One region of the Paenibacillus sp. J22R67 genome, then DNA from elsewhere that is predicted to be linked to it. Evidence: a T-box and tRNA genes for the amino acid it is inferred to sense, from the RefSeq annotation. Region 1 holds a T-box; the other holds one or more tRNA genes.
The links. The T-box of region 1 lies ahead of AC58VC_RS03540 (arginine--tRNA ligase). A T-box ahead of a tRNA ligase gene usually reads a tRNA of that ligase, here a tRNA-Arg.

Region 1 (16,836 bases):
AGCTACAACGAAGCGATTATGGGGGCTGACTGGGCGGATATTTACACGGAATCGAGTGCGCATACAGACGCTAAGCTGGCTTTTAAACAATATAAGCAAAAAATCGTTGAGCTTCTTCCCAAAGATGCCAAAGTGAACGGTAAAGTATTCGCTTTTGGACCTGGCACGGGAAGCAGCGTAGACTTCTCCTACTTATTAACAGGAGATGATCAGCTGTATTTACAGCAGGCTGCTCGGCAGATTGAGAATAAACTGAGAGAGTTCCCTGAGCTTACGGAGATTAAAAACAGCCTAAGCGAAACAAAGACAGAAGTTGAGATTACCGTGGATGAAGGCAAGGCGATGATGTACGGCTTCACTGCGGCTCAAGTTCTGGAGGACGTGAATGGTTGGGTAAAAGAAGAAAAGTTAGGTGATCTTAAATTTAATAACATCACTTATGCGACCAAGGTAATGCTGGATAACAAATACAAAGATTCGATAGATGAGTTAGGCAGTATCAAACTTAAGTCAGCGAGTGGTAAACTTGTGCAAATTAATGAGATCGCTAAAGTTAAAGAAATTGACGCTCCAGTCTCTATTAGTCGGGAGATGCAGTCGCAGGTAATTACGGTGACGGCTCAAATCGACAGTGCCGATAAAGGCGGAATTAGTAAAAAAATATCGACGGAGCTTGCCAAGATTGAGCTGCCCTTGGGCGTAAGCCGCGAAGTAAAGGGAGTGTCGGGTGATATTAATCAAAGCTTCAGGGACATGTTCATGGCCATGGGAGCGTCTATTTTTATCGTGTACCTTGTCATGGTACTCGCATTTGGGAATGCAAGAGCACCATTCTCGATTCTTTTCTGCTTGCCGCTTGCTGCAATCGGAGGCTTATTCGGTCTCTTGGTTGCCGGAGAGTCACTAAACGTCACCAGCCTGATCGGGTTTCTTATGTTAATCGGTATCGTCGTCACCAATGCCATTGTTCTCATCGACAGGGTCCAACAGCTTGCTGAGCAGGGCCATCCGCTGCGTCAATCGTTGATTGAAGCGGGGATGACACGCCTCAGACCGATTATGATGACCGCAGGTGCGACCATTATGGCTTTGATGCCATTAGCGCTAGGTCTATCTAAAGGGACGATCGTCTCGAAAGGTTTAGCTGTCGTTGTTATTGGGGGATTAAGTACTTCGACGCTGCTCACCCTAGTCGTTGTACCTATTGTGTATGAATGGATTTATTCCATGAAAATGGGGAAGGGCCGTAAGTGAAACTTTGGAAGGAGACGGGTTGATGCGTTACTTTAGGCTAATGATCGGGTACTAGGAATAGTTAGTACTTCTCAAAACGTATATCTCAAGTACAATGAGAAGTAAGACGAGAGGAGGCCACGCATCATGAACTCGAAATGGATTACGATTCAATTAGGCTATGTGCTGGGAGCCAGTTCCCTTCTAACTGCCATTGTATATTTCTTTGCAACAAACTGGGAGCAATTAAACCGCTGGGAGAAATTCGCGCCAGCTTTTCTGCTTATTCTCGGCTTCTATGGATTATCAGTTTGGCTTTCCAATCAAGCAGGCCGGCAGTTTCTAAGTAAGCTTAGCTTGTTTGCAAGCTGCATATCCTTTGGTGTAGGGGCTGGGCTCATTGGGCAAACCTACAACTCCCATGCCGATAGCTACACGTTGTTTGCGATCTGGTTCATCCCGGCATTTCTTTTTGCCATATGGACGAGGTGGCAGCCCTTTTACATCCTATCGTATATTCTTGGGCATTTGGCTTATTGCTTTTACTTTTTCCCACAATGGGAAGGAAGATCGGATTCGGAGGCTGTCCAAATCGCGATTTGGGTAGGGTTAGCTATCGCAAACGGAATTCTCTATCTGCTAACAGAGCGTGGAAGGTTAAATTCATCGTTTTTGAAATGGATTTCATTTCAAGCAGGTATAGCCATACTGCTCATGCTTTCAAATTCGTACGCATTCGAAGATTATGGGGTGTTCATGAATCTGCCCCTGGTTGCTATTCTAACGGCAGCAGTTTGGTATTCCCATAAGACACGTAACAAAGCTTATCTGTTATTCTCAGGCTTATGGATTTCAGCCACGATTACATTCAAATACATTGAGCTTATCGTTCACCATTATAACGAGCTTTTTTTCATCGCAAGTTTGATATTTGTGATTGTGTTCATCGGTGCGAATGTGAAGTTCATGACATTTATTCGTGCCTGGCAGCCTGCCGAGAAGCCAAGGAATGGTGAACTCGAAAGCGAGGCAGGTGAGCACGATAAACCGGAAGGTGATTTTACCAAATGGATTGTGCGCGTTCTCACGGTTTCCGTTGTCATCATCGGTTCGCTGCTAGGCAGTCTGACGGTTGTTGGAATTGTTACGTTGGTGCTCGGGTTTGAGAACCCAGAGAATGTGTTAATGGGTTTTGGACTTGTTGTTGTCACTGGCATGATCTTATTGAACAAGTTAAATGCTCTAGTCCGGTACACAATACTCATCAGTGGACTGCTTCTTGGAGCGGGAGCGGCTGTGTTTGCAGAAAATGTCCCTGCTCTATTCGCTTTCTTAGCGCTTACAATCGCTGCATTTATCTACATTGCCGGGACGGTGCATCGTATCTTTTTCTTCCTTGCATCAATTTTGATTACAGCCGCGATCCTATCCAATTGGATCAATAGCAGTGTTATCATTTTGACAGTCATTGCAGGATTATTATTCCTCCTGTTTGCAGGCGGGCAGGTTATTCAGAACGCTGCAGTTAGGCAGCCAGTGCTCTATAGCAGCTACCCTTCGTTTCTATTAGCATTGTTTGCACTAACCTTCATAACCGAGTCTACCTGGTATTACATCGCCAATGCACTGTTTTTTGTTCTTGTGGTGCTTGCCTTAGTCGTTAGTAAGCAGCTGCAGATCCGCTGGATTTTCGCGTGGTCGATGGGCTTTTGGACAGCTTTCCTTGTCTACAAATACTACGATTTAGCTTGGAAGCTGCTGCATAAATCAGTTACGCTCGCTATGATTGGAATCTTGATTCTGATCTTTACTCTTTGGTATGAAAAAAGACACCGCCTTGAAGCTGCCGAACCAGAAGCTAGTGCTGGGCCAAATCATAAAGCGAACCGACTCCTTATTGCGGTGCTGGTGCTGCTGCAAATCGCGGCCATGTCGATACAAATTGGCAAAAGCGAGTACCTGCTCTCTCATGGGCAGCTCATCAAGCTCCAGCTTGAGCCGCTTGACCCGCGTTCGCTTATTCAAGGTGATTATGTACGTTTGCGCTACACGATTTCTCAGCCGCCTATCTTTGATTCCAAAAATGGTGATGTGCCATCAAAGCAAAAAATCGCTGTTGTGCTTGCTCCGAACACAGCTACAGGTGTGTATGAATTCAGCCGCGTTTATACGAAAGGCGAGCCACTTGGCCCAGGAGAAGTTCGTATTAACGGTACTCGAATGGGGTACGAGGGGATTGACTATGGGATTGAAACTTACTTCATCCCAGAAGGAACTGGCCGTAACTACGAACAACATGCGAAGTTCGCGGAAGTGAAAGTTTCTGCTGGCGGAGATGCCATTCTTGAGCGCCTTCTCCTGGAACAAAGTGTTGTTCAATAAGAATTAATGTGGTAAAATAACCCGATCTTTGCAAGCAAAAGAGAGGGGTAGCTGTTCGGATGTGGCTCATGTATTCCGTACTTGCGGCTTTCAGTTTCGGGCTGCGAGGCATTCTGTATCACTGGTCCAGCCAGCAATCATTAAATCGGAATGTGCTGCTATGCGGCACATTTTTCATGGGGGCGTTAATAAGCGCCATTTGCGCCCTTCTTTTACAACAAGCTTGGACGGTGTCTGCGCTGATTGGTGTCCAAATGGGGCTGTTTTCCTTTGGGGCTAATGCCAGTATGTTCAAGGGTTTTGCCGTAGGAAAAGCGTCATTGGTCGCCATCCTCACTGGTTTGCCATCCGTCGTTGTGGTATTCGTTGCGTATCTGATTTGGGACGAACGACTTAACATCATGCAGTTTCTAGCCTTTGTCATTATTGTTATCGGGATTTTAGTCGTGCGCTATTCCAATGATATTACGCTCAAAAATTTGCAAGGCGCAGGATGGGGAGCGCTTGCTCTGATTCTTTTTGCGGCCAATGATTTGTCCAGTAAATGGACGACTTTGGTATCGGCTCCACTCTTTCCGACATTGTTCTGTATGTTTGCAACTGGAACCATCTGTTTTGGACTTTGGTGGTTGAAGGATCAGAAGCAAGGGGACAATACACAGGTAAAAGTAGCAGCTGCTTCAGGCTGGACGGAACGACGAACATTTCTGTTCGGGATGGTCGTGGGCATTACGAATGTGGTCGGCATGATTTTCATTATTCATGGATTTGATCATGGCAAAGCAGGCTTAGTATCTGCTGTTGTCGCATTGAATGTACTAATCGTGCTTCTGTACACGCGATTTGTTTTGAAGGATAAATTTTCGATGATGGAACAGTCTGGATTGGCGTTGGCGTTCATTGGCATCCTAATGATGAAATTAGTTGCCTCTTGACAACTAGGGAATATTAAAGTAATATTCAGTCAATTCATAACTTGATATGTAACATTGATGAACAGGACAGTAGTTCTTGTCGGACAGTCGCAGCGAGCCGGGAATGGTGGGAACCGGTACGAATGTCAGGAACGAAACGGACCTGGGAAATGGTCTTCCGAACGGAGTAGTAGGGAGATCCGGCATAAGCCGTTATCGTTGGAGGGGTTAAATCTGCTGATTTAACACTTAGAGTGGTACCGCGGGAATGAACAGCTCTCGTCTCTTATTTAGAGACGGGGGCTTTTTTGTATGCAAATTATATGATTTGGGAGGAAAATACCATGATTCAGCAGCTATTAACCGTTGAAATTGAGCAGCACGTCGAGGCCATGTTCCAGGAATCCGGGACCCCGCGTCCAGCCCATTTGAAAATTCTAACCGAGCATCCAGCTCACCCGGAGCATGGAGACTACAGCTCCAACATCGCCATGCTTTTGGCCAAAATATTGCGCAAATCCCCCTTGCAGATCGCTGGGGAGCTTCAAAGCCGCATCGAACAGAACGGGCTTGTCCAAGGTTTGTTCAGCAAGGCAGCTGCTGTTGCACCTGGTTTTCTAAATTTTTATATCAACTGGGATGCATGGGCTAATGGAAAATATCAAGCTCCAACTAAGCGCGCTACTCCTAGCAATCAAACTAAAGTGTTGGTCGAACATACCTCCATTAATCCTAACAAAGCCGCGCATGTTGGTCATTTGAGAAATTCCTGTATCGGTGACTCGTTGTCGCGTATGCTTTCGCATGCTGGGTACGAAGTAGAGGTTCACAACTATATTGATGACCTTGGGAATCAATTAGCAGATACGGTGGTAGGTATTCTTCATACGCAAACCGAGGGGAGTTTCCCGCGATTTGGAGATTTTTGTTGGGAAACCTACGCCAAGGTGAACCAAGCTTATAAAGCGCAGCCAGAGCTAGCCGAGCAGCGTTCTGTGGTCCTACATGCCATTGAGAGCGGGACATCAAATCTTGCGTGGATGGGAGCACTGGTCGCAGAGCGCATTGTGCGTGAGCAGTTGGATGAAATGAAACAATTCGGTATCTCCTACGATGTGCTGGTTTGGGAAAGCAGCATTGTTCGTGCAGGGTTTTGGGATACAACCTTTGAGCTGCTGAGCAAAACGGAGATGTTTCACAAGGTGACTGAGGGGAAACTGGCAGGCTGTTGGGTATTGAAAAACCTCGATGAAGGGGGAGAAATTCCAGCAGACAACCAGGATTTTCAAGGGGATAAAGTGCTTGTTCGTTCCAATGGCATTCTCACCTACACAGCGAAGGATATCGCCTATCATCTGTGGAAATTCGGTTTGCTTCAAAATGATTTTGTGTATAAAAAATGGGAGGACGGCCTATGGTCAACGACTGCCCAAGGAAGTAAGAAAACAATTGGGCACGCAGATATGGTCATTAATGTCATTGACTATCGTCAGCAGTATCCACAAGAAATGGTGAAGCTGGCCCTAGAAGTTCTTGGTTATCAGCAGCAGGCGAGCCAGCTCAAGCATGTAAGCTACGGTGTTGTTTCATTGAGTCCCGACACAGCGGGAGGACTTGGCCTGGATACTTCCGAAGGCAAAAGTTCCTATGCGATGTCAGGGCGTCAAGGCATTGGCATTAAAGTCGCTGATCTTCTTGATCGCATGGAGAAAGTGATAGATGCCAAACGTTCAAGAAAAGCGGGAATATCGAGCAGATCCATCGCTGCGGCATCGATCCGTTACTATTTGCTGAAATATCAGCTGCAAACGGAAGTGATTTTTGATCTGGAGCAAGCTACCGAAGTGACTGGGAATACAGGTGTTTACTTGCTTTATGCCTATGCGAGAGCGAACCGTATTTTGGACAAAGCTAAGAAAGATGATCAACTCCAAACCGTCGAAGCCATTTTCAATGGAAACCTTCTGGAAGATCAGGAATATCAGCTGCTTAGGCATATCGCTTACTGGCCGGAAACGTTGGAGAATGCCACTTCACAATTGGCTCCTAGCTTGATTTGTCATTATGCGTTTGAATTGGCTTCTCTGTTCAATCATTTCTATAGCGCTTGTCCGGTTTTAAAAGGGAGCGAAGAGAGCATCTCTCACCGTTTATGGATCACTCAAACGGTAAAGGCTACCCTTCATGAAGCTCTTGAGCTGCTTGGTATGCCGACTCCTAAGCGTTTATAGAAAGTTCCTTTGAAAGAGCCTGTTGTGCTCCCCTAACTCGATCTCGGTGAACGCTTCTGAGGTTGGTGTCGTCCGCATTCGTCTTTAAAAATGCAACAATAGCTTTCTGATCTGGATCAAATGCGGTACAATAGGAATATTCGTGCCAATATGAATGATTCAGGAGGCTTTTACCACAATGACAGAAAAAGAGATCGAAACACAAACCGAAGAAAATAACGCACAAGATTTGGAACAAGAGCAGGCCCAGATCATTATGACTTGGTTTCAGCACATGAACGAAGTTATGAAAGCGCAATTTCCCGAATATGAAGTCGAGGGACAAATCGGAAATAATCCAACGTATGGCCCGATGTTTGCTTTTACACTTAAAAAAGATGAGAAGTTCACGTCATGTGGGTTTTTCTTAAATGAAATTATGAGAAATTTTCAAACAAATCCGAATGCTGGACTCTGGATTTCTTCCTTCTTTGTGGACTTGCTGCGAAGCCCGGAGAATCATCCGCTTCCTAATCCGCCGCAAACGGAAGACCAGGCGAAAGAACTTTTGGATAAACATATTGTTCCTTACTGCGCATCAGCTGTTCGTGAAGAATTTCCTGATCAAAAGATTTATGTTGATTTAGAGCTTCATGAGGAGCATGGCCCTGTATTGGAAGCCGGCTTCGTTGCTGTACAAGATGGCAATAACACTTGTGCTCTTCCTCTGCAATATTTAATGACGTTATTCTTATTGAACCGTGATCCAGCTGAGCCTCTGATTCAAGCGATGTACCGCTTGTACGAAGAAAATAATCTAGGTCAAGCCTAACTGGAACTATAGTCCGCTATTTCACTGAAAAGGCGCAATTTCCACATGTAAGGGGAACTACGTTCTGCTATGTTGCCAATTTCACCTGAAAAACGTGCATGGAGGCCAAATAAGTACCTGTAGTTCCGCTCAGAGAGAAAACAGCGTGTTTTTCAATGAATAGAGGATTCCAGTTCCCATGAATCCATGTATCCAACGTATTACTAGGGGGTTCGTGGGCTCGAATACAAACATAAAAGGACCGTCAGGAAGAATTACTTCCCTGACGGTTTTTCTTGCTCAGTGCCCAAGCGACTTATAATCCGCATAGCTCCGTATTCTTGGAACCGAGGAAATGCTTTCCAGCTGTGCATATTTCATCGCATGCGATGTGTTAAACAGCACAACTGAGTCGGTTGGGCGCAACCAGCCATTGTCACAGAGCTCAATCAGACCTGCCCAGGTCGCAGAGCCTTCTGGTGACGAAGAAATGCCTTGAGCGCCCAAAGAACGCGTAGCATCGGCGATCTGGCTCTTGGATAAGGCCAGCGCCGTACCGCCGCTTTCCTTAACAATGGACAAGATGAGAGGTAGATCAGGCGGCTGCGGCACACGCATGCCTGTCGGACTCGGCTCAACGGCTGCTCCTGCCTGGTTCATGCCAGCTTGTTGCAACAGTCCATCGACAATAGGCTGGCAGCCTTCTTCTTGCACGCAAACGAATCGCGGCATGGGTCCGTCAACAAAGCCAAGCGCTTTGAGCTCATGGTAAGCTTTCCACATGCCAATAATTCCGGAGCCTCCGCCGGTTGGATAGATGATGACGTCGGGAAACGTCCATCCAAGCTGTTCGGCGAGCTCCAGTCCCATTGTTTTTTTACCTTCTACGCGTCCAGGCTCCTTTAAGGTGCCAACATTCACCCAGCCTTGCTCCTGCTTGCCGGCTTCAATAATAGCAGCGGCGTCATGTATGAAGCCATCTACCAGGTAGGTTTCCGCCCCATAGAGAGGACACTCCTCCACGATTAGCGGAGGGCAATCTAGGGGGATGAACACCGAAGCCTTAATCCCGGCGTGGCTTGCATAGGCAGCGAGCGCGCCAGCGGCGTTGCCGTTGGAAGGAACGGCCGCTTTGGTTGCTCCCGCTTCTTTTAGCAGAGAAACGGCAACGGAAAAACCTCGTGATTTGAAGCTTCCCGTCGGGTTCTGTTCTTCGCGTTTAATCCATAGCTGCTTAATGGGCAGCTTCTGTTCCCAATTCTGTAAGCGTACTAGCGGGGTCCAGCCTTCGCCTAACGTGATGATACAATCCGGGTTGCTCACCGGAAGCAGTTCGTTGTATCTCCACATGGATGGGTAGCGAGTCTGTAATGCTTCCTTCTTGAATGTTTTGCTCAAGCGCTCCAAGTCGTAGTCGACCAATAACGTGCCGCCGCAAGTACATTTCATGTCTTGATAGCGGAATGGGAGCTTTGCCGAACATCGTGAGCAATAAAGCCCCAATTGCTTCATCTTTGGGCCTCCTCGCCGTTTTCAGCGGGAAAACGAATGGTTAGTTAGTAAGAATTCGCATATGCAAACTCTAATGTAGATTATTACAGCCGGGAGAAGTTGGAGACGGCTTGTGTCTCTTGCATTTGTTTATTTTTTGTGGAAAGTCTTGATTCTGCGGAAGATCGACTTATCCTTTAGCTTCAAAAATAGTTCCAGCATTGGTGCATAGTTGACCTCTATGATCCAAACGTGGCCCTCTTTATCAAAAGCCATATCGATCCCCATCGTTTTTACCCATCTATAGGAAGGCCCAAGCTTGGCAGCGCTCTTTAGTGCAACTTTATCGAGCTTTGCTAATAGTTCCCCTGATCGCATGGATTTAAGCTGAGAGTGTTTGAGCGCATGCTCCACTGAAACAACTTTTCCGCTGCTCATGCGGATATTCGTAACGATAAAGCCTGCACCTGCGACTTTGGCCAGTTTACCAGTTACTTGCCACTTCGAATGAGGGTGCCGCTGTACCATCACGCGTAGATCAAAGGGCCGCCCATTAACGGTAGCGAGTGGAATACGCTGCTGAACAATGTAATTTTTGCCGGTTTTCTTTTTGAGAAAGGTATTTACTTGATCTTGATCGGTAAATCGTTTCTTTTTTGCCCCGTCTTGGAGCTCGTATTCGGAAGTATTCAATTTCTTGAAGCGAATGACACCGTGACCGCCATAGCTGCCAGTGGGCTTAATAATAACCTGCTCATATTTATTTAACATTCGCCAGAAGGTGGATTCCTTCAGCCATTCGGTTTCCGGGAGGTTCACTCGAAGCTCCTCCGATTTGCGGAGTAGCTTGTATTTCGTCCACTTGCTGGTGCTGAGATTACTCATAAGATTTCACTTCTTGCTCTTGAATGACCACATCATGCTCCTCAACCCGGAGTACCTGATTCTGATCATCTACGAATACGACTTGGGGCTTCAAGGCTGAGATTTCAGCTTCATCCATCAGACCCATGCTCAGAATGATAACAAGATCCCCTGGCTTAAAAAGATGGGCTGGAGGGCCGTTCAGTCCGATTTTGCCACAGCCTTCCGGTGCCGGAATGGCGTATGTTTTCCACCTAGTCGCGTTGCGCAGGCTGGTAACCTGAACCATTTCGTAGGGTAAAATGTTCGCTTTACGCATTAACGAAGCATCTATGGTAATGCTTCCGACGTAATTCAGGTCGGCTTCCGTAACCGTTGCACGGTGGATTTTACCTTTACACATTAGTCGCTGCATATGCAGTAGCTCCTTTATCATCACATTGGGTGTTCATCACAACGTATGAATAGGGCAAGTCATCTTGTGTAGGCCAGTGCCTGTTTGTGAAAAAAATGGGTTAAAAACACCATGAGAAATGGGCTGTGATATAATTTAATCATCATAAGCGTTAGATCATCTAGGGAGTGAGAAATTCTGCAGCCTTATTTTGTTATTGAAAATGTACATAAAAACCATCCAAACGGAGGGAGCACGCCGCTTTTTAAACAAATCAGTGTGGATGTTTGTTCTAGAGATGTCATAGCGATCCAAGGGCCATCCGGGCAGGGGAAGAGTACGCTATTACGTGTTTTAGCTGCATTAGACAGCATTCACGGTGGCCGTTTATCCTTACATGGACGTCCTGTTGATAGCTGGGGACCATGCGAGTGGCGGAAACGGGTATGTTATGTGCCTCAACAACCGGCTATGCTGCCGAAGACCGTGGAAGACAATCTGGCTCTGGTGAGTAAGCTTCATCAGCGTAAATTTGATCAGCCTCTAGCTAAGAGACTCATGGATGAGGTTGGGTTGGGTGATCTTAATTGGTCTCAGAATCCAGCAGAATTGTCCGGTGGACAAAAACAACGTCTTCAGCTCGTGCGTTCGATGTTGCTCAGCTCCGATATCCTTCTACTCGATGAAGCGACCTCAGCGCTGGATGCACAGAGCAAACAAGCGGTGGAAACGATGCTAATGAGATGGAAGGATGAAATGGGGACAGCGCTTATTTGGGTGACCCATGAGCAGAAGCAAGCCGTGAGAGTGGCCAATCGGTTTTGGCATCTGGAGAGCGGGGCTTTGTTAGAAACAGTGAAAAAAGGCGACTTACCGCCTATTTCCTTTGATCAAGGGGGAGTGGTGTAAGTTGTCTCCAATAGCTTTGGGCTTTACGCTTACTTTTATCATGATTACGATGGTCTTATCCAAATGGCAGAAGCTTGGGCTTGAAAAGGATATTGCCTGGGGAACCATTCGTGGTGCTTTGCAGCTGCTGTTCATAGGATACGTGCTTCATTTTGTTTTTCAAACCGAACACTTAGGACTTATTATAGGAATCATTGCAATCATGATTATGATAGCTACACAAAACGCGGGCAAACGTGGGATAGGGTTAAAAGGGATCAATTGGCGAATAGCAGCAGCAATTGCTGTTACAGAAATGCTAACCATGGGACTTATGCTTGGTTTCCAAATTATTAAACCAACTACCCAATTCATAATCCCCATCAGCGGGATGACAATTGGAAGTTCTATGATTGTTTGCGGGTTGTTTTTGAATCAGATGAACCGTGAGGTAGGGTCGTCTCGCGAGTTAATTGATGTCCTTCTTGCGCTGGGAGCGACACCCAAACAAGCCATTCAACAAGCGCTTCAGCGCTCTGTTAAGGCAAGTATGATTCCTACCATAGACGGAATGAAGACAGTCGGATTAGTCCAACTGCCTGGCATGATGACAGGGATGATTATTGCGGGTTCGAGTCCGATCGAAGCCGTTAGGTATCAGATTTTGATTTTATTTGCTTTTACGGCTTCAGCAGCAATGACAGGTATTATTTTAAGTGTTTTGAGCTATAAATTATGGTTCACCAAGGATATGACTTTGAAATAAGAAAAAGTTATTTCCCGGGGAATCTCCGGAATTACAATATACCAAAAGCGCCCGAATAGAATCGGGCGCTTTTGGTATTCTTATATTAATTTAAGGCCACTAATTAATACTAGACTTGCAATTATCGTCCGCAGGACATTGGTCGGTGCTTTGGTGGAGAGCATGCTCCCGATCAGCACACCAGGAATCGAGCCAAGCAGAAGATTGATGACGAGCGTGTAGTTGACATTTCCCATGCTAGCGTGCAGAATACCTGCTGTCGTTGCTAGAAAAAATGCATGAGCGATATCTGTTCCGACGAGTTGTGCGGGAACCATGCGGAAGAAATAAAGCATGGCAATGGCATATAAGGAGCCAGAACCGATGGAGGTTATTCCTACTATGAATCCAAGTACCGCACCGATGGTGATAGTCAGACCGCGTTTCTCTTCCAAACTTTTGAGCTGCCAACGGTTTTCCTTGATCTTATGGCCGAAAAAAACTTTGAACAAGGTGGCGAAAGCAACCAGAATCAAGACATAGCCGAGCGCGTGTTTGATAATGACTTCTTGATTATTATAAAACGAGTTGAATGATTTCAGGAAAATTACTGCGACAATGACGCCCGGAATACTGCCCATTGCTAACATCTTGACAAGCTTAAAATCAATGGTTTTCTGCCGCCAATGCTGAATCGTGCCGAAAAGCTTCGTGATGGAATTATAAAGCAGGTCTGTTCCGACGGCAATAGAAGGATGAATACCGATTAGGATTAAGATGGGGGTGAGCAGCGAAGCTCCGCCAACACCTGTCAATCCAACCAAAAAACCAACAATTACACCCATAAACAAAATACTCAAAGTCATGTAGTCATGTCCCCATTCAATTACCCACTAATTCAATTGGATTAATTTTATTATATGGGTTAGCTATATGTAAAGAAGTTTTTTGTATGCTGTTTCGAGTCGCAGCAGCCAAATCACTAAATACGCTATTCATTAGATAACGAATCAGTTACAATATATGGATGTGATTAAGAAGACAGCATAGGAGGTACATCAAAATATGAGTAATAATCGAAGTAATCGAACAACGGTCATGGTCAGCATCGTACTGGCGATGCTAGTGGCATCTATGGATACGACCATTGCCAATACGACGATGCCGATTATTGTGAAGGAAATTGGCGGTAGTGACCTTTTTGCCTGGGCATTTACCTCGTATATGGTGCTTTCTACTGTACTTGCTCCGCTAGCAGGCCGATTATCCGATTTATTTGGTCGGAAAAAGATCTATGCTGCCGGGATTCTCTTGTTTCTAGGCGGATCTGTACTTTGCGGTCTATCCCAGAGTATGCTGCAGCTGATCCTATTTAGAGCCATCCAAGGGATTGGCGCGGGCGTGATGATGCCGTTTCCTGCGATAATCGCGGGAGACATCTATCCCGTGGAGCAGCGTGGGAAAGTGCAAGCCTTCTTCACAGCGATGTGGGGGCTAGCGGCTGTATTAGCACCGTTATTAGGGACATTTTTTGTGACATATTTGAGCTGGCGATGGATATTCTTCGTTAATATTCCGATTTGCTTGGTCTCGCTTCTAGCTTTGAAGCCGTACAAAGAAGTCTATCAAGCGAAGAAATCAGTAGTGGATTACGGCGGAGCCGTGTTATTCGCTTTGGGGATTTCGCTGCTGCTCCTAACGACAACGGTTGAGCAGTACAATTACATATACGGGGCATTAGGAGCTTTATTCATGGTTGCCTTTTTCTTCTACGAGAAGAGGCACAGCGCACCGATTGTTCCTTTGAATCTACTTAGGAACCGACCAGTTGCGATTATGATTGCTGTCTCGTTCATCTCCTGTGCAGCTCTATTCGGGACCTCAAGCTTTATTCCGCTTTATTTGCAAAATCAAGGCTATTCGCTATTTGTGAGTGGAATTGCTCTGCTCGGAACGTCGATTGGTTGGATGGTTGTTGCTGTCCCAAGCGGGAAATGGGTGCTTAAATATGGTTATAAACCGCTACTTATAATAGGGAACGGTTTGCTCGTGATTACGGCTATCATGCTTTATTTTATGGGTGAAAAAACGGCCTTCTGGTACTCTTTTGCGACGATGACGATGCTTGGCCTTGCCTTTGGACTCATCTTTACGGTTTCAACGATTGGTTCGCAGCAGCTTGTTGAAGCGCACCAGAAAGGGATATCTACTTCGTTGCAGTTGTTCGCTCGTAATATTGGCACGGCCGTGAGCGTGACCATCATGGGGGCGATTTTAACAAAAGCGACTGTATTCTATAGTGGTTTCCATGGTATGTTCGTGTTTGGCTTCATTGTCAGTTTAGTCTCCATGTTCATCCCATTTATGATTCAATCCACATCCAAACAGGCGGCTTAAGCCTGGGATCCAGAGAATGAGCAAGAACCTGAGGTGCTGCCTCAGGTTCTTTGCTCATGATAACGTATATTTAGGAAGCTGAAGCTGAATGTTTCTGATTCGTTAAGTCCCTAATCGTTGCCGCAAACATCATCTTTCCTTTAAACTGAAACCCGGTGATTGTGATCTCAGCCGGAAATTCGGAACGATCTGCACGGTAGGCGGCCATTTCAACTCGCTTGCCGAGCAAAGCAGCATCTTGCCGTGAAAGCTGCTGAAACAATGAAGCGGCCGCTTCGCCATTTCGATCAAAAGGGAATAGAAAGTCAAACATTGTTAAAGTCAAAGCTTGCTTGCGGGTATAACCAAAGGTTGCTGACACCGCCGAATTACATTCAATAATCCAGCCCCTGCTGTTAAACACCATGATGCAGTCGATACTTGTATCCAGTAGAGAGGCCTTGAGGGCAAATTGTTCAACGAGCTTCTGATCGATTTTCATGGCATAAAACAAGTTGATGGAGAGAAAAATGATCGTCCCAAAAGCAATCAACAAGGCGAGTATATAACCATCCATACTCGCAGGGTAATGCTCAGAAAGCATGCTGCGATCTGGATATGTCATTTTTCCTGCAAACATCCCTATATAATGCATGCCACTCAGGGCTAAGCTGATAACGAATCCGTTAGTAAGCACCTTTTGTTTGGTGTAGGAGGATAGGTATAAAGTAGTTATGGATGCTATGATAGCTATTAAAATAGAAATGATAAATGGCATAGGTGAATATCGAATTTCCACTTGATGTAGGGCGCTCATGCTCAAGAAGTGCATTCCGGATAACGACAATCCCATAAATGTTCCGCCAAGCAGAAATTTAGGGAATTCGAACGTGGCGAAATGCATGACAATAAAGCCAATTATGGAGCCAATTACTGCGATAGCTAAAGATGTGAATAACGTCGCAATGTCGAAGCTCTTATCGACCGGAGATGGACAGGCTAATATCGCAATGAAATGTATGGACCAGATGCCCACGGCTATGGTGGAAGCACTGCTCGTGATCCATAACTTTTGTTGCCAGGGGCTAGAATCAGCAATTCTTTGTGCCAATTTCAGACTTGTATAGGAAGCTAACAGAACAATAACGAAAGCTAGAAGGATGAGGTATAAACTATATCGATGAGTTTCTGCAAGATGCATATCCGATTCCTCTCATTGAATGATGTTGTGCCAGTCTTCGGTGGTTTTATTATAGTTGTCAGTCAATGACGTGTATATAGCGGTTAATGTTAATTAAAATCGAATGGTGTCGAAATACACTAAATCTTGATATAGGGGATGGAAGCGTTGCTGAACAAAGAGAACGCGATACGTGGCATTATTTTTGATATGGATAATACGCTTCTTCAATCCCATATTGATTTTCCAGCAATGAAGCAGGCGATTGCCCACTTTTTGATCAAAGAAGGGGTGCTATCGCGTGAGTTTTCGATAGCGTCGCACACAACATCGACAATTCTTGCCCATGTTAAAGCGGAGGGAGCAACGGATAAAGTGCTGGCTGCCGCTTTGCAGATTGCTGAGGGATATGAGCTAACAGGCATGGAGGGAGCGGGTCTTGAGCCGGGTGCGCAGGAGCTTTTGGATAAGCTTCAAGGAATCTATACACTTGCGCTGGTGACGAATAACTCCTACGCCGCCGCTGTTAGAGCCTTGGAGACCACGGGAATTAAAGACCGATTTGATTTGATAGTTGGAAGAGATCAGATGGAGGCGATGAAGCCCTCGCCCTCAGGTAATTTGTTTGTCCTGAAGCATTTTTGTGAAGTTGAAGCGAATAAATGGATTTCCGTGGGTGATTCGTGGATTGACGGCCAAGCGGCTAGGGAAGCGAAGATTCCTTTTATAAGTTATGGCAGTGGGGTACCGTTAATGGTGGAAAAAGGCGTTAAGCCAGCAGTCCACATTGACAAGCTATTAAGTCTGTTAGATTATGTATAGATGAGAGATGAACAAGAGAAAGAAGTGATCGTAAGTGTTAATCGACGTTAAATCCCGCCTTCAGGAGAACCTTATTCAGGAGCTGCTTAGTTACAGTGTCTTTCCAGATCCAGATGTATTGGAAGAGACGATTAAGCGTTACGAGACGGATTCGAATATGTGGCTTTATGGCTATGAGTCAGAGGGCATTCTTGTCGGAATTATCGGATTTCGAATCAATGATGAGCAGGAAATGACCATCCATCATCTGGCTGTTGAACCACATAGCAGAGGAGCTGGGTTCGGGCGGGGCATCATTCTCGAAATTATTGAAGAAATGCATCCTTTGAGAATCGTGGCGGAGACGGATGAGGAAACGGTTCAATTTTACCGGAACATCGGCTTCGTGATTCGCAGTCTTGGCGAGAAATACCCAAGCGTTGAGCGGTTTATGTGCACGTATGAGGTTGAGCCGGAAGAGGAATAGTCATATATAAAAAGGTTGGTCAGGAGGTATTCCTGGCTAACCTTTTTTTCTTTGCGTGGA
Region 2 (12,036 bases), on a different contig from region 1:
CAAAAATGGCAGCAACAGCGGCAATGACAGGAGGAGTAAAATTAAGCCAGGCACTTATGTATAAGGCCAAAGCAACGGCGATACCCGTTTTCCAAACACGCGCACCGAAAACCATGAAATCCCCCTCATCCCAAATATTGATTCCCTATTATCTTACACAGGTAAAGGGATTGATGCAAAGTAACTCCTTAAGTCCCTGCTTCGATTCTGCCAGTCAACTTGCATGACAGTCCCATGCGGAAGCCATACTGTTAAAGTAATTTCCATAAACTCGGCTGGAGGCTTCTATGATCAAACAAAAATGGCGAATTCCGCCCACACAAGGGCTTGGATTTAAGCTCAGCAAAGGACAAACGGTTAGAATAACCGACGTAGAAGGCGAGCAGGTTGCCGACTTTGTCGCCTATCGTGTAGACGATTTTAGAGAACGTTTGGACCCTGGAGTTACGATGGATGCCCTTCATAAATTGAAATTGAAGCCAGGAGACCTGCTTTATACCAATACATACAAGCCAATGCTAACCCTAGTAACTGATCGCGTAGGTCAGCATGATTTCATTAATCCAGCTTGCCGCAGCGAAATGTATGAAGTGCTCTATAGTAAAAAAGACCATGCAAGCTGCTATCATAACCTGAATCAGGCCCTAGCCGAGTTCGCAATTCCCATCCCTGACCAACATTACCCCATTAATTTGTTTATGAATACCATCATAGAACCATCAGGGGAAATCACGATAGAGAGGCCGTTATCGAAGGCTGGAGATTATATTGAACTTCGAGCGGAAATGGATTTAATCATAGCTGTGTCTGCTTGTCCGTGCTCCGAGAGCGCATGTAATGGGTTCAAGTGCACACCTATTGACATCGAGATTATGTAGGCATTCACCCAACTCTTCCACTCAGCATACTATGCTCCGAATGGAAGAAGGAGGGTTTGGTTATGGTTCATTTGAAATCCAAAAGTTGGCTGGATCGCTATGTAGGTGAGCTGCCTGATTGGCAGCAAGATGCCTTTCGCAAGTTCGGGCATATGATTGCGGATGAAGACCGGATGTACCCCTGTATACCAGGGCGGCAGGGTTTTCTCACCGACAGCTTGCGGTTCGGTTTTGCAGCAGATCCCAGATCTGATCAAGCCATTGAAGAAGCTGCGCAGCTGCTGCAACAATACGGCGAATGCTCCCGTGATACCGGCCGGTTTGCTTCGCTTGTACTATTTTTCGAAACGCCGGAAGACATGGTGGCTGAATTCACCGTGGAAGATTACGAGCAAGTCTTCTGGTCCGTCTTGAGCCGGGTAAGCGCCACAGATCCGGTTCCTTGGCCCGCACACATTCCTCAAGATCCCTCCCACCATGCATGGGAGTTCTGTTATAGTGGCCATCCGTACTTCGCCTTTTGCGGGACACCTGCCCATCAAGTTCGCCGAAGCAGAAGGACGCCTTATTTTCTAATCACCTTCCAGCCCCGATGGGTTTTCGAAGAAATTAATGATTCAACCGCTTTCGGACGCAATATGAAAAACCTAATTCGCCAAAAACTAGTCGAGTACGACGGCGTTCCCGCACATCCCTCACTCAAATGGTACGGTCAGGCAGACAATCTGGAATGGGAGCAATATTTCCTGCGTGATGATGAAAGTATAGCTCCTAAATGCCCTTTTGCTTCTATGGCCATGAAAAAGAAGTAATGAAAAAACCAGCCAAGGCCTATGCGGACCGAAGCTGGTTATCTTTTTTTAATGAATCGTTTCCCGATTATTTGGAGGCATCTGCGGCATGCCTTGGGCCGGGACGAAGGTATTCAGCATTTTCTGCATATCCGAAGTCCCAAGCTGTGGAACCTGATAGTAGGCATTTCTATTCTGATACAAGAAAATCTCATAGGCCATCTCGATAAAATTCTGCACCTGGGAGGCTAGTACACGACGAACTGCAGGGTTCGTCACCTCAACGGAAGTCATCGTCAATAGAGAGGCATGAGATTTAATAAGCCCCAGCATATGCGCACTAATACCAGCGTCCTTCACATCAGCCAGCGATTGATTCGGCTTTTTGGGCTGCGTAGGCTTGATCCCATAGATGGGCTGAGACAGATTCCTTATCATGTAGGTCTGCGTCTCTTCGCTCGGCTTCTGTCCCGTAGTAAAGCACTCTGCCGTTAAATTGTAGTGGTAGAGCGTAAAGCTGTACTGATGGTCCAAAATGTCCAGAAGCTCAGGATCTTGGACGAACTGTCTGAAAATCATAAACTGATCCAGTACATTAATGGAACAAGCTAACACTTCGTGCAAATCAAAGAGCTCATGTCCCCCATGGTTCATGTTAGGTGCCATTTGATTCATGTTGTTATATGGTGTTTGCTGCTGCATCTCGAAGTCTCCTTTAATTGATGGATTGGTAACTTCGATAATATGAGTTAGAATGACGGAAATTATACAATTTCTCCTACTTCAGCAGCAGCGAGGCCCAAGTGGTTTCAAGCCACTTATCAAAGTCAGCACCCTTGTCCCCTTCGTACGTATCGTACACATCCGTTCTGGTTTTTTGGAGCTTTTCTTTGAATGCTTCAAAGCTATGACCTTCCGGTAGGCTCTTTTTAATACGCACGAACACCTTGCCTGCTCCTTTGACCAAATCCCCTTTTTTCCGCGGCGGCAGCTGGACATCTTCCCCAAATGCTTTTAGCTTGCGATAAGCTAATTCTTGAATGGGATACACGGCATCGTTAGTTAGGATACGGGTCAAAATATTTATGCTCTGTTGATCATTCCATTGACCTAACTGTTCAACAGCATCCAGACGTTCTCTCCAATTGGAGGAACGATTCGCGGATTTTTTTAACTCTTCAAAATTAGCTGGCACTTCATTGTTTAATTCTATATTCAACTGACTCAAGCTCCTTCGACTGCTGCAATTTGCGCATGTTCTTTTACTACAATGATGTTACACTTTTTTGGGGCTAAGCGCCAATGAAATGGACTTACGGCTGCAGACTTCGAAAAAATAGTTCGAAACTGACTGCCATTTGGGTATTAAGCTTGTCATCGCCCATCCCCATTCCCCAGGTAATTAATACACCCATATAAGTTTGAATGGCTTGATCCGCGATCATTTCTGCCGGGAAGACCGTTGAGAACTCCCCTCGTTTCTGTGCTTCTTCTATTAGAGGAATGAGCACTACTTTCAGCTCTTCCAACATCTCCAGCTGATTGGACAGTGACTTCTCGTTACTAAGATTGCTTTGAAATAGCGCACGGGCAAGCTGTCTAGTATACGGCACAAGCCTTACCAATTCTATAAGGAACTCCCGTAAATGAGGGAGAATCGGCCCGCTTTTATCCTTCAGCTTAACGAACTCAGTCGACGCCCAGAATGTCTGAATATCACAGAACACTTCTTCCTTCGTGGCAAAATAGTTGAAAAACGTTCCCTTCGCCACACCAGCTCGTTCCGTAATCTGATGAACCGTAGTCTCTTCGTAACCTTGCTCCGCAAATAGTTCGAGCGCTGTGTCTATGATCTTTTTGCGCGTTGCCCGCTTTTTTTCCTCACGGTTCATTGGGTCATCTCCGTTTATCGCTAATGTATACGCTGTATGTTCCAAGTATAGAGGAAACTGCATGTTTGTTCAATTCATTAAATGACCATCGGTCTAATATTATATGAATGTTCGAACCGTTACACTGCGAATGCCGCAACACAGCATTCATGCTCAAAACCCTGAGGCAGGCCGCCTCAGGGTTTTGAGTTTTGCTTTTATCAGTATCGAGCTAGCTAGAGCTTACGACAATCCCCCTGCAGTACTTGCAAACTGCCGCATCGATTTCGATTTCCTCATTGCAGTAGGAGCACTCCTTATGTGTTTTCACTGCTGTTGACTCTACCGCGGATTTCCTCTTCGTGCTAACCAAGATTAACAAACCGATTACAACAATGACAACGACGATTATCCAAAAAACCATACCGAAACACCTCCTAGTTGAAAATCAACTTTTGATGAATCCGTATATGTATATTCGCCCATGCTTGTCTGTTTGTCTTAGTCATTTATATTCGTTTCGGATAGTTTAATTATTACCATTATTTATTGCTCTTCTGCCACTCTTTGAACTGTCTGTCATACTCGGCAACGACCTTTTGCAAGCCTGCAGCATTCATTTTCTTAAGGGCATCCGGAAATGCCTTATCGTAGTCGACAAGCCCCAGCTTAATCGGATAAATACTTGTTTTCAGCTCAGCCAAGCAATTCGCGTACTCAACGCCTACTTTGCTCGCGTCAAAATTAAAGCCAACAACAACACTGTTTACTGCATTCTGCTCAACCGTGGTTCTGGCCTTCACATAGGCAGGGTGCGTATCTGGAGTCCATCTGCCCATCTGAATGTTGCCCAGCATCCAAAACTGAAGCTGATAAGCAGGTGCGTTCTTATCATCCTTTTTCAGCAACTCCATTTTGTTGGCGCCGCCATCTTTCCAATGTGTATCTTTAATGCCGTATAAAACTAAATCAAAATTCTCCTGCTTGAGATTCAGCCAATTCAAGAACTGAATCGCCGCTTCCGGATGCTTACTAGTTGCGGAAATCCCGTTAGAGTTTCGCACCCCGTAAGAACGGAATTTCGGCTTATCGTTTAAATAATACATATCGAGCTCGGCTCCCGGGACTTTCTCAGCGAGCAGTTTCGATCCTCCGATTCCTTCGCCTTCCCGGAACAGAATTCTACCATTGCTTTCTTCTTTAGCGGATACTTCCTTAGGTACCGTCAAAATGTCCGGATTCACTAATTTCTTCAAATAGGCATCTCTAAAAAATTGTGTATCCTTCTTAAATTCCGGTGTTTCGATCCATGGCTTCACAGTGCCCTGCTGATCAACGGAGATCAAATCTTGGAATACGGCAAATGGATAGGTGTCGTACGTTGTGTGTAGATAGGCAGGTGTTTCTTCCGCTAATACACGAATATAGACGTCCTTATTGTCCTCAGGCCAATTCTTCTTAATTGTTTCTGCTGCCGTGAGCAGCTCCTGCGGCGATTTCGGCGGTTGAAGGTTGTTCTTCTTTAATAGATCCGTTCTAAAGGTAACCATGCCATCTGCATTCGCGGTATCCGTCCAGAAATCCGGAACAAAATATGTCTTCCCATTGATTTTGGCAGCGCCCCATACCCAATCAGGGAGACTTTTCTTAAGATCAGCTCCGTACTTGGCAAGCAGATCATCAATTGGAATGATACCCCCATTGCTTGCGAGGACGTTAGGGCCTTTCAGGTCATGCATGATGTGAATGATTTCGAATTCCTCGCCGGTCGACATCATGAGGTTTGTTTTCTGATCCCAAACGTCCCATGGAATGTAAATGGCTTTATAAGTAAGGTTTAAACCATCTTGCGCAAGCTTCTTATTGATCGCTTCTTCCACCATAGCTTGATCCTGTGGCGCCGTACCCGGCATCACGTAGCGCACCATGAGTTTCTCTGTTCCTCCAGCCTTAGATCCAGACTGATCTGCTGGTGTACTTACTGCTGGGTCTGCTGACTTCGTGCAGGCAGAAAGTATCGACATGATCAAAGTGATACAAAGCAGCCAAATCCAAGAACGTTTGAACTTATTGGACTTTGAGTACAAATTGAACCCACTCCTTATAAACCAATTTATATGACAGGTCCATCGTAGCCGCCACCCACATGATAGGTAAACTTAAAAAACCTATAATCGCTTCAAATAAAAGAGATTTACCGATTTCAAATTTAGGGGATTCATTTACAAATTAGAAAATAGCATCACCCTAACTTCTCACCCAGAGCATCAGATCGGAACTGTGCAGGAGAAACCCCATATTTCTTCTTAAACAATGTGTAAAAATAGGTCGTATTATAAATACCGATCTTCTCGCTTATCGTATTTGCCGATTCGTTTGTTTCCAGCAGTAATTCCTTTGCTTTCTCTAGCCGTACATGCTTTAAATAATCATTAAAAGACATCTTGCAGTAAGCCTTAAACAGTTTCCCGAAATATCCCGGTGTCAGCTGCACTTGTTCAGAGAGACCCTCGAGTGAAATATCGGGCTTCGCATAGTTTCGATCGATAAACTCCTTGATCTCCTCCACAATATCGTTCTGGCGGCCCTTCGACTTCGCTTTTATGTTGTCGCAGATCTTATAGCACACTTGTTCTAATTCGAAAGCCGCTTCATGTAGAGATTCATAATTGGTCAGACTCGTTGCAATTTCAATGAAATGCTTCGCTTCATGATTTCCAACAGCAGACAAGTCAAAATGGATATACATAGAGATAATCAGCTGATTTAAGCATAACAGTGCTTGGTCATAAGGCAGTTGGCTTGCATACTGGATTAATTCCTCCATCTCACTCTGGACAGCTTCATGATGAGAGATTTGTATGGCTTCGATGAGCCTTTTTTCCAAATTACTCGGATATTTAAACTCCTCTTTGGCTTCATAAGTTTCCTCAGCATATGTAAACATCTGTCCTTTACCAGCAAAAAAACGCTGCTGCAACGCTTCTTTGGCATGAGCATACGAGTTGCGAATATCTGCGTCAGTTTGAACGATAGAGCCAATTGAAGCAGTTACAGAAATCTTGAAAAACTTTTTCACATTCGTTTGAATTTCTCCAACCAATCTAGGGAGCTCAGTCTGAGGAACGTCTGTTTCCAACTGCCCCAAAACACCGATTTCATCTGCCTCCACGACCACAGCCTCCATACCCGTCAAGTCTTGGGCAATGTTACATACCGCGAATCGAATTAAGGATTGTGACTTCTCCGAGTGCTTATTACTGAAATCTGCAAAGTCATCAATCTTGAGCAGCATGACTAGGAAATACGGTCCTCGCAGCTGTTCGCGATACTGATTACTCAAGTCTACTTGACTCCCTTTAAAATAATTGAGCAGGTAACTTTTCTTGGCAATATGCAGCGCTGGACCCATAAATGCTATCTTGTCAGCGATATTTTGAAAGGCTTCATCTAATAACAAATATTCGTTTACTTTCTTGGTAGTGTCCAAATCGTCATTTTTATACACTGACATCATTTTCCTGAGCAGTTTTTCCATCGGGTTGTACATCTGATTCGTTAGCCAAAGTGATACGGCCATACATAACACAAACATTGACAATGCTATGGCAAGCACGACCCCTTTTATATAATTCAGATTAGCTAACAAATCCTTATAACGATTAACGCTGATGAAATACCAATTTAATTCGTTCGATTTCACGAAGCTGACCAAATGCTTCTCCCCATCGATCTCCGTTGTAAAATTACCGCTGCTTTCTTTGGAATGAATTGTATCGCTTATGTACTTATCCCTGACATTATTTTCAAGGAAATGCGCCCCATCACTGTGGGAGAAAATCGTCCCTAGATCGTCTGTCACCATAATAAAGTTTGAGCTGTTGTTTTTCATGCCTTGAATTAATTTCTGTATGTACTTCTCTTCCATGTTGATGACGATAGCGCCCTTTTTTGGCAAATAGGAATTATACCCTGGTTGCAGTACAAAAGTTAATACATTAACGTCAAGGCCCGACACAGGGTCATGAATCGTTCGGGGATACAATTTACTGTATTTTTTCTCACGTTCGTGATTAATATTTTGTAAAAGTTCATTCTCGTCCTGCCGGGTGATGCCCTTCGTGTTCATGTAGCGGTCCGTGTACCCGTTATAGATTCCGATAGAATTCAGAAAAGGATAGCCGGATTGAATGTCAGAAAGCGCTCTCACAAGGCGGTATTCTTTAATACGGTCAAGTTCTGGATTATACATCGTCGATACAATGTCAGTATTGTTAATCAAATGATTGCCGATTTCATATACCTGCTGATTGACGATGTTGGCAACATAACTCGTTTGACTCAACATGGATTTGGAAATGCTGCCAACCTCCTTAACAGCGTTCATCGAGAAGAACGTGTACAGCGTCATACAAACGACAGATATGGTAATTGAAGTTAGTAAAAGAAAGCTAAGAAATAGCTTTCGGTACGCGGAATGCCTCAGCATTTTACTTCTCATTTGCATGCGTTGTTCCTCCCAGATCGTCCGTTTTCGTATCGTTTTATTATAGCAAGAAAAGAATTTTAAATAATTCAATTACCGAAAATTATAAAAATAACGAGAAATTGAAATGCTCATTTATCCAATAAACAACGGGATTAAAGATATTCAAAGTTTACTCGCTTGTCACTTTAAACTAGTGTGAAGAGGTGCAGTTGCTTCGCTATTTCAACCTAAGGAGCGTACCACTATGAGCGCCATTAAAAAACAAGATTTATTCCGGGAACTAAGAAGGAATTATATCGCCTATTTGCTCGTCGTCCCTGCTGCTGTCTACACCTTTATTTATGGGTACATGACGCTCCCGTACATGTTGATCGCATTCCAGAAATTTAACTACAAGCTGGGTATTTGGGGCTCCCCATGGGTTGGTCTTGATAACTTCAAATTTTTCTTCTTATCCGACCGTGCCTGGCAAGTTACCTTCAATACGATCCGACTAAATTTCTTCTTTATCATTTTCGGTACCATATTTGCGTTATTATTAGCAATCCTGTTCAGTGAACTGAAAAGTCTCCGTTTCTCAAAAATCATGCAATCCACGATCCTGTTTCCGCATTTCTTGTCCTGGGTCATCATCAGTTATGTGATTTACAGTTTATTTGCGACCAATTACGGGCTCATTAACAAAACAATGACCATGTTTGATTTAAGCCCCATCAATTGGTACTCCTCGCCGCAGTACTGGGTGCAGATCCTGGTTACCACCAATGTATGGAAGGATGTCGGCATTTCGCTAGTTATCTACTTGGCCGCTATCACAGGCATTGACGCCTCGCTTTACGAAGCGGCCAAAATCGATGGTGCCAGCCGCTGGCAGCAGATTCGCTTCATTACTCTTCCGCTGCTCATGCCCACGGTTATTATTCTTTCCTTGCTCGCGTTAGGCAGAATCATGTACGGAAGTTTCGATATGATCTACGCCATCATAAAAGACAACGGATTGCTTTACCCAACCGTTGATGTCATCGACACCTACACGTTCCGGGCGCTGCGAACCATCGGTAACCCTGCACAAGCCATGGCCATTGGGCTGTATCAATCAATCGTTGGGTTTATCCTTGTGTTTGGCGTCAATTGGATCGTTCGCAAAGTAAGCCCTGATAACTCTCTGTTTTAAAGAAAGGAGCCGCCATGCGTACTGTAAAGCTATTTGACGCCGCTAATATGGTCTTCATTTTCATCGTATCCTTATTATGTACATTACCTCTACTACTGGTACTGATCGTATCTTTCACAGATGAACGTTATATCCAGACACATGGATATAGTTTTTTTCCTCAGCAACTATCGTTTGCCGCTTACCGTATGCTCTTTTCAGGTAACTCTCCACTGCTGCAAAGCTACATGGTTTCTATCGCCGTTACTGTGCTTGGTACATTCATAGCCGTTATCATCACCGCCATGGCGGGATATACCTTATCTGCCAAGCATTTAAAATACCGAAATAGTCTCGCTATGTTTTTCTTTATCACGATGGTGTTTAACACTGGACTTGTACCTTGGTATATGATCAGCACGGGCTTTGGTTTAAAAAACAACCTGTGGGCGCTCATCGTCCCCTCCCTCTTGTTTAATCCGTTCAACTTGTTTCTCGTCAGGAATTATATGAAGCAAATTCCAGATTCCTTAACTGAAGCTGCTCGGATCGATGGAGCCAACGACGCCTATATCGCCTTTCGAATCTTTATGCCGTTAAGTCTGCCCGTACTTGCGACAATTACGCTTTTCTATGGTATTGGCTACTGGAATAACTGGTTTAACGCGATTATGCTCGTTGATAAGAGCCAGTTGTTCCCTCTGCAATACTTACTGTTCAAATTAAATTCCGAAATCAGCATGATTCAGCAAATGCAGACTTCCTCAACAACCATGTCTACCGCACAGCTGCCGAGCGAATCCATCAAAATGGCCACAGCCATCGTAACCATTGGTCCTATTGTTTTGTTTTATCCATTCCTGCAAAAATACTTTATTAAAGGATTGCTGATCGGTTCTGTAAAAGAGTAAAACAAAAAGATCACCCTGAGGTGATCTTTTGTTTAAAGCTGGTGATGGGAATACTCCAATTCCTGATTGAACATGCTTCCTACGGAAGCAACTAGTGGTAGATTTGGACGCGCGTCCTAACGGACGGTCGAACCCTCTGCGGCTTCTCTTCCTTTCCCCTTCAAAACAAAAAGATCACCCTGAGGTGATCTTTTGTTTAAAGCGGGTGATGGGAATCGAACCCACGCTACCAGCTTGGAAGGCTGAAGTTCTACCATTGAACTACACCCGCATGATGTAAAAAGTCGGGACGACACGATTTGAACATGCGACCCCCTGCTCCCAAAGCAGGTGCTCTACCAAGCTGAGCTACGTCCCGAAAAATACCGGCGAGAGGACTCGAACCTCCACTCGTTAGAACTCGATTTTGAGTCGAGCGCGTCTGCCATTCCGCCACGCCGGCTTATGTGGCGCGCCCTGAGAGATTCGAACTCCCGACCTTTTGATTCGTAGTCAAATACTCTATCCAGCTGAGCTAAGGGCGCGTATGAAATTGAGGTAAATAATGCCGAAGACCGGACTTGAACCGGTACGATAGTCACCTATCGCAGGATTTTAAGTCCTGTGCGTCTGCCGATTCCGCCACTCCGGCTTGCTTAAAGGCAGAAGGCGCTACCCAGATTCGAACTGGGGGTAAAGCTTTTGCAGAGCTCTGCCTTACCACTTGGCTATAGCGCCAAAAAGCGGAAGACGGGATTCGAACCCGCGACCCTCGCCTTGGCAAGGCGATGCTCTACCCCTGAGCCACTTCCGCATGATAATGGGGTTCCCCAAACATTTTTGGGAAATAATGCGCGTAGAGGGACTTGAACCCCCACGGTCACCCGCTAGATCCTAAGTCTAGTGCGTCTGCCAATTCCGCCATACGCGCATGCTGTAAATAAGGCAAATGGTGAGTCATGTAGGATTCGAACCTACGACACCCTGATTAAAAGTCAGGTGCTCTACCAACTGAGCTAATGACTCATGAAAGAAACTGGGGATCAAGGATTTGAACCTTGGCATGACGGAGTCAAAGTCCGTTGCCTTACCGCTTGGCTAATCCCCAATGGGTAGGTAATGGGCGGACGACGGGACTTGAACCCGCGAATGCTGGATCCACAAACCAGTGCGTTAACCCCTTCGCCACGACCGCCGCATTAGAAAGATAAAGAAATGGAGGCTGATGGATTCGAACCACCGAACTCGGAGAGAGCAGATTTACAGTCTGCCGTGTTTAGCCACTTCACTAAGCCTCCATGATGTAAAACCTTTTGCAATTCTGGTGCCGTCGAGAGGACTTGAACCCCCAACCTACTGATTACAAGTCAGTTGCTCTACCAGTTGAGCTACAACGGCATATTCATTAGTTATAATGGCGGAGCCGACGGGATTCGAACCCGCGGTCTCCTGCGTGACAGGCAGGCATGTTAGGCCTCTACACCACGGCTCCACATTTATAAATTTGAATAATGGTGGAGGCTGACGGGATCGAACCGCCGACCCTCTGCTTGTAAGGCAGATGCTCTCCCAGCTGAGCTAAGCCTCCATGGGAATGAACTTCTAAAGTGAAAATGGTGACCCGTAGGGGACTCGAACCCCTGTTACCTCCGTGAAAGGGAGGTGTCTTAACCACTTGACCAACGGGCCATGCTTAATGAAAATATACCAACGGAGAGAGAGGGATTCGAACCCTCGCACCACTTACGCAGTCTAACCCCTTAGCAGAGGGTCCCCTTATAGCCACTTGGGTATCTCTCCAATATAACGAACTGGTAGCGGCAGAGGGGCTCGAACCCCCGACCTTACGGGTATGAACCGTACGCTCTAGCCAGCTGAGCTACGCCGCCATAATGTCTATTTTATAAGAAACGGAGAAGGAGGGATTCGAACCCTCGAGACGCTTGTGACGCCTACACGATTTC

Region 2: it has a tRNA-Arg gene. The T-box ahead of AC58VC_RS03540 (arginine--tRNA ligase) is inferred to sense a tRNA for this amino acid. The anticodon was not compared.

What each region holds. Positions count from the first base shown of each region.
Region 1 is NZ_JCAUAX010000001.1:700,487-717,322, reverse strand. It holds gene AC58VC_RS03555 (efflux RND transporter permease subunit) at 1-1,254, shown strand, start outside; gene AC58VC_RS03550 (GDYXXLXY domain-containing protein) at 1,381-3,615, shown strand; gene AC58VC_RS03545 (EamA family transporter) at 3,675-4,550, shown strand; T-box leader at 4,599-4,819, shown strand; gene AC58VC_RS03540 (arginine--tRNA ligase) at 4,874-6,760, shown strand; gene AC58VC_RS03535 (hypothetical protein) at 6,939-7,571, shown strand; gene AC58VC_RS03530 (threonine synthase) at 7,851-9,062, opposite strand; gene AC58VC_RS03525 (YheC/YheD family protein) at 9,192-9,926, opposite strand; gene panD (aspartate 1-decarboxylase) at 9,919-10,320, opposite strand; gene AC58VC_RS03515 (ABC transporter ATP-binding protein) at 10,579-11,208, shown strand; gene AC58VC_RS03510 (ABC transporter permease) at 11,210-11,953, shown strand; gene AC58VC_RS03505 (sulfite exporter TauE/SafE family protein) at 12,034-12,798, opposite strand; gene AC58VC_RS03500 (MFS transporter) at 12,998-14,329, shown strand; gene AC58VC_RS03495 (MHYT domain-containing protein) at 14,400-15,509, opposite strand; gene AC58VC_RS03490 (HAD family hydrolase) at 15,657-16,310, shown strand; gene AC58VC_RS03485 (GNAT family N-acetyltransferase) at 16,345-16,776, shown strand.
Region 2 is NZ_JCAUAX010000030.1:1,344-13,379, forward strand. It holds gene AC58VC_RS38015 (FUSC family protein) at 1-115, opposite strand, end outside; gene AC58VC_RS38020 (DUF1989 domain-containing protein) at 291-878, shown strand; gene AC58VC_RS38025 (YqcI/YcgG family protein) at 941-1,690, shown strand; gene AC58VC_RS38030 (spore coat protein) at 1,739-2,371, opposite strand; gene AC58VC_RS38035 (HEAT repeat domain-containing protein) at 2,448-2,888, opposite strand; gene AC58VC_RS38040 (TetR/AcrR family transcriptional regulator) at 2,983-3,561, opposite strand; gene AC58VC_RS38045 (hypothetical protein) at 3,773-3,964, opposite strand; gene AC58VC_RS38050 (extracellular solute-binding protein) at 4,083-5,564, opposite strand; gene AC58VC_RS38055 (helix-turn-helix domain-containing protein) at 5,783-8,047, opposite strand; gene AC58VC_RS38060 (ABC transporter permease) at 8,274-9,203, shown strand; gene AC58VC_RS38065 (carbohydrate ABC transporter permease) at 9,218-10,093, shown strand; tRNA gene AC58VC_RS38070 (tRNA-Gly) at 10,294-10,364, opposite strand; tRNA gene AC58VC_RS38075 (tRNA-Pro) at 10,378-10,451, opposite strand; tRNA gene AC58VC_RS38080 (tRNA-Leu) at 10,457-10,535, opposite strand; tRNA gene AC58VC_RS38085 (tRNA-Arg) at 10,541-10,617, opposite strand; tRNA gene AC58VC_RS38090 (tRNA-Leu) at 10,639-10,724, opposite strand; tRNA gene AC58VC_RS38095 (tRNA-Cys) at 10,740-10,810, opposite strand; tRNA gene AC58VC_RS38100 (tRNA-Gly) at 10,815-10,886, opposite strand; tRNA gene AC58VC_RS38105 (tRNA-Leu) at 10,924-11,003, opposite strand; tRNA gene AC58VC_RS38110 (tRNA-Lys) at 11,023-11,098, opposite strand; tRNA gene AC58VC_RS38115 (tRNA-Gln) at 11,109-11,180, opposite strand; tRNA gene AC58VC_RS38120 (tRNA-His) at 11,195-11,267, opposite strand; tRNA gene AC58VC_RS38125 (tRNA-Tyr) at 11,289-11,370, opposite strand; tRNA gene AC58VC_RS38130 (tRNA-Thr) at 11,395-11,470, opposite strand; tRNA gene AC58VC_RS38135 (tRNA-Asp) at 11,488-11,564, opposite strand; tRNA gene AC58VC_RS38140 (tRNA-Val) at 11,585-11,660, opposite strand; tRNA gene AC58VC_RS38145 (tRNA-Glu) at 11,687-11,761, opposite strand; tRNA gene AC58VC_RS38150 (tRNA-Ser) at 11,784-11,872, opposite strand; tRNA gene AC58VC_RS38155 (tRNA-Met) at 11,885-11,961, opposite strand; tRNA gene AC58VC_RS38160 (tRNA-Ser) at 11,984-12,036, opposite strand, start outside.